DNA from 2 places in the Microbacterium sp. STF-2 genome. Region 1 is predicted to be linked to the other one. Evidence: riboswitches for the same ligand, from Rfam matches in the RefSeq annotation. Region 1 holds a riboswitch; the other holds the start of a gene.
What was found. Region 1 has a riboswitch for thiamine pyrophosphate ahead of MicroSTF_RS09760 (ECF transporter S component). Riboswitches for the same ligand answer to the same signal wherever they lie in the genome.

Region 1 (2,196 bases):
CCTCCGTCGGCCGCCAACACGATCACGCGCGTCATCAGATCGACCCAGATCGGGGTGCGGTGCTCGACGACCACGAGCGTCGCGCCGGTCGTCTCGACGGCGCGCTCGACACTCGCCCGCACCTCCCGCACCCCCTCCGGGTCGAGGTTCGCGGTGGGCTCGTCGAGCAGCAGCAGCCCCGGTCGCATCGCGAGCACACCGGCCAGCACCAGCCGCTGCTTCTGCCCGCCGGAGAGCGCCTTCGTGGGGCGTCGCAGCGGAACATCGAGGCCGACGGCGTCGAGCGCCTCGGCGACGCGACCCGGGATCTCGGACGCCGCGACGCCCAGGTTCTCGCAGCCGAACGCGACGTCGTCGCCGACCTTCGACAGCACGATGCCGGCGTCCGGGTCCTGCAGGACGAGTCCGACCTGACCGTGCCGTGACTCGGGGGCCGCACCGTCGATGCGCAAAGACCCCGTCCGTTCCCCCTCGTCGTCATCGCCGAGGACCCCGGCGAGGCCGGCGAGCAGCGTCGACTTCCCTGCACCCGAGGCGCCGAGCAGGAGCACCCGCTCGCCCGGTTCGATCGTGAAGGAGACGTCCGCGACGGCGGGACGCTTTCGACCGGCGTACCGCCAGCCCCAGCCCGCAGCCTGCACGCGGGCCGGGGAGGCGAAGGTCACGCTCAGACCTCGCGCACGTGCTCTCGCCCGACGGCGAAGCGGTTGAGGGCGCCGGTGACGGCGAGGGCGCGTACGAGCAGCCAACCGACCACGCCGGCCAGGATCGCCCCGGAGACGACCACGCTGATCAGATAGATCGTGTTGAACTCGACCGACTTCAGGATGTTCGGCGAGCTGCCGTAGAACAGCTCGAACACCCAGGCGGCCACGGCGGCTCCGACGCCGGCGAGCGCAGCGACTGCGATCCCGAAACGACGGTAGAAGAACAGGGCGAAGATGATCTCTGCACCGAGGCCCTGCACGATGCCCGACAACACGGTCGAGACACCCCACACGTTGCCGATCAGCATCGACACGATCGCGGCGACCAGTTCGACCACGAGCGCGGCCCCCGGCTTGCGGATCACGAGACCGCCGACGACACCGCCGAGCAGCCAGATGCCGACGGCGATGCCACCGAGGCCCGGTGTCAGGGCGTCGGCCGCGCCGAACCACGCGTATCCGATGGTGTTCCATCCCCAGAACACGAGACCGATCGCGACGCCGAGGACAGCGGCGACGACGATGTCGACGACGCGCCAGCGCCAGATCGATGGGCGGTGCAGCCCGTTCGCATCGGCGGATGCCTGCTGTGCGGATGTGGACGTAGGCGTACTCATCTGAACTCCTCCCTGCGCTGGCATGACCCAGATCAGGTTCGACGGTCGAAGCGCGATTCGCTCCCTCTCAGCCCGGCTCGCCGGACTCCCGTGGTTGTGCTGAAGATCCTACCCGCTGGCGACACCCGCGTGGCGACAAGGCTGTGCGCCGCGGAACCCGCCCGGGATTGGGTACCGTGAACGAGTGACCGCAACAGATCCCGCCGACGAGGCGACGGGCGTCGTCCGTGACGACGGCCCCGCGACCACCGCCCCCTCCGGCTCCGTCGATGCCGCGTCGGGCGGTTCGGTGCTCACGGCCGAGCAGACGTCGACGCGCGCGCTCGCACCGGAATCGGTGGTCGCCCCGGAACCGGCCACGCCCGCTCTGACGAAACCGCCATTCGTTCCGCGTGAGACTGCCGCGGGAGACGCCGACGATCCCCTCGCCGCGCTCGACGCGACCACCCCCCAGTGGGCGGACGAGACCACCACCGCCACCGCTCTGACCTGGGTGGACCCCGCGACGGTGGCCGACCACACCGCCACCGCGACTCTCGACGAGACGTCGGAAGCCGAGCGGACGAACGGCCTGCTCCGCGGGGCACGCCTGCGCCCGGCCATCGCCCGTCCCGGCATCCTCGTTCCGCTGGCCACGCTCGTGGGCCTCGTCGCCGCGTATGCCGGCACCACGCTGCTCTGGCCGCTGCACGAGGTACCTCCGACAGTGCAGTCCGTCGAGTTCGCGACGACGCCCGCTGCCGCAGCCACCGTCACCTGGCCCACCGAGGGCGCGGGCGCCGTCGGCATCTCCGGCATGACCACTGCGGCCTCGATCCCCGATGCGGTGAGCATCGCGAGCATCACCAAGGTCGTGAGCAGCCTGATGGTGC
Region 2 (2,196 bases), on a different contig from region 1:
CACGGAGGCATCGCCCTGTCCCAGATGCACGCCGTCGACCCGAGCGCCCCGTTCCCGGGCAGCGACCACGGCGTCCAGCCGGTCGTTCACGACGAGCAGCGCCCGCCCGTCGATCACCCGCGACAACGCGATCAGCTGATCGACCGTCTCGGCGTCGGTCGCGTCCTTATCGCGCAATTGGACGATTCGCACCCCACCGTCGACCGCTCGGCGCACCGTCTCGACGACGCCCCTGTCCCCGCAGAGCGCCGCGTCCGTGACGAGGTAGAGCGAGAGATCGGCGTTCACCGGACGCCGCCTTCGACGCGTGCATCGGCTCTGATGTCGTCGGGGCCCACCGCGGCGAGCGCATCCAGCAGGGCGACGGCGAAGCTGCCCGGCCCCGCGGATGTCGCCGCTGCCCGCTCGGCGGCGATCGTGTAGACGAGGCTCGCGGAAGCCACAGCGGTCAGCGCATCGTGATCCGTCGCCTCGGCCGCACCGAGGAAGGCCGCCATCACCGCGCCGAGCGCGCATCCTCCTCCGGTCACACGGGTCAGCAGCTCGTGGCCGTTGGCGAGGCGCAGCATCCGCACCCCGTCGGTGATGAGATCGATCGGCCCCGACACTGCGACCACCGCGCCCGTGGTCCGCGCGAGCGTTGCGGCGGCATCGGCTGCGGAGTCCGTGGTGTCGGTGGCATCCACCCCACGTCCGCCCGTGCTGAGCCCGGCGAGGGCGAGGATCTCGGAGGCGTTGCCGCGGATAGCGGTCGGTCGGTGCTGCGCGAGCCGGTGGGCGAGGGCGGTGCGCACCGGAAGCGCACCGATAGCTACCGGGTCGAGAACCCAAGGCGTACCGTTCGCCGCGGCTCCGGCGACCGCCTCCAGACTCGCCGCCCGCTGCTCGGGCGTGGGAGTCCCCAGGTTGATCAGCACCCCGGAAGCGACCCCGGCGAACATCCCCGCCTCGTCGACGATGTCGACCATCGCGGGTGCGGCCCCCAGTGCCAGCAGCACGTTGGCGGTGAATCCCGTCACGACCGCATTGGTGATGCAGTGCGTCAACGGCGGAGCCTCGCGCAGCACCTCCAGGAGGGTCGCGGCGGAACCGGCGAGGTCGTGGGTGGATTCAGGACGCAGAAGATCGCTCATCGCGACATCCCTTCGCTAGTACGAACTAGATCAGGTTCGACGGGTCTGTTCTCAGCCGCGGATCGCGGCACCCCGTGTCACTGCTCGCAGTCTAGCGATCGCTCAGCAGAGCCCTCTCCTCTGCCCGTGTGAGGCCGGCATGGCGCTCCCGGTCGACGCCTCGTGACCGTTCGTCGGCGACGACGCGCTCGATCGTGTCCGTGAGCGGACGAAGCCGCCCGCCGCTCGCGTGGAATGCGCGATTCGAGCGGGTCATGAAGCCACTCATGTCGGTCGGCAGCCACAGCGGCAGGGACCGCGGCCCCGCCCAGTACTCGACGTCGTGCGCACGGAGCCATCCCTCGTCCGCGACGAACACGGAGCCGGTGTGACCGACCGCGAGGCGCACCGCACCCAGCACATCGGCGAGGGGGTGCTCATCGCCTACGCCGTTGACCGCGCCGCTGCGTGTCGCCGTGACGATGTACGCCGCGAGATCGTCGACATCGATGACCTGCGTGCTCCTTCCCTCGAGCGGCGGCAGCAGCACGGCTTCCGAGCCTGCTCGCGCGAACGCCGCGGCCCAGTACCCGAACCGGTCGCTGGGGTCGCCGTCGCCCACGATGAGCCCAGGGCGCACGATGAAACCGCGCTCCCCCAGGCGCAGGACAGCATCTTCGGCTGCTGCCTTCTGCGCACCGTAGTCGTACTCATCACCCGGGCTCGCAGCCGGATGTCGCGGCGTCGACTCATCTGCTCCGACCGTCTCGTCATCGGAGTACACCGACACGGACGATACGTAGGTCCAGCGCCCCGCCCGATCGCCGAGCGCATCGACCGCCCTCTCGACCTGCACCGCGTGGGACGAGACGTCCACGACGTGATCCCAGTCCCGCCGCGAGAGATCGGCATAGACGTCGGCATCCTCACGATCGCCGCGCACGAGCACGGCACCCTCGGGGGCCGGACGGGAACCGCGGCCGAGACACGTGACCGCGGCGCCTTCGTCGACCCACCTCCGGGCGATGCGCCCGGAGAGCCAGCCCGTACCGCCGAGGATCAGAACATCGGTCATGATTCCATG

Region 2: another riboswitch for thiamine pyrophosphate. It lies ahead of thiM (hydroxyethylthiazole kinase); the one in region 1 lies ahead of MicroSTF_RS09760 (ECF transporter S component).

Annotation. Positions count from the first base shown of each region.
Region 1 is NZ_JARKMW010000001.1:2,016,891-2,019,086, forward strand. Features, by position in the region: gene MicroSTF_RS09755 (ABC transporter ATP-binding protein) at 1-671, opposite strand, end outside; gene MicroSTF_RS09760 (ECF transporter S component) at 668-1,324, opposite strand; TPP riboswitch at 1,317-1,426, opposite strand; gene MicroSTF_RS09765 (D-alanyl-D-alanine carboxypeptidase family protein) at 1,509-2,196, shown strand, end outside.
Region 2 is NZ_JARKMW010000002.1:16,347-18,542, forward strand. Features, by position in the region: gene MicroSTF_RS13755 (bifunctional hydroxymethylpyrimidine kinase/phosphomethylpyrimidine kinase) at 1-288, opposite strand, end outside; gene thiM (hydroxyethylthiazole kinase) at 285-1,133, opposite strand; TPP riboswitch at 1,124-1,218, opposite strand; gene MicroSTF_RS13765 (NAD-dependent epimerase/dehydratase family protein) at 1,225-2,187, opposite strand.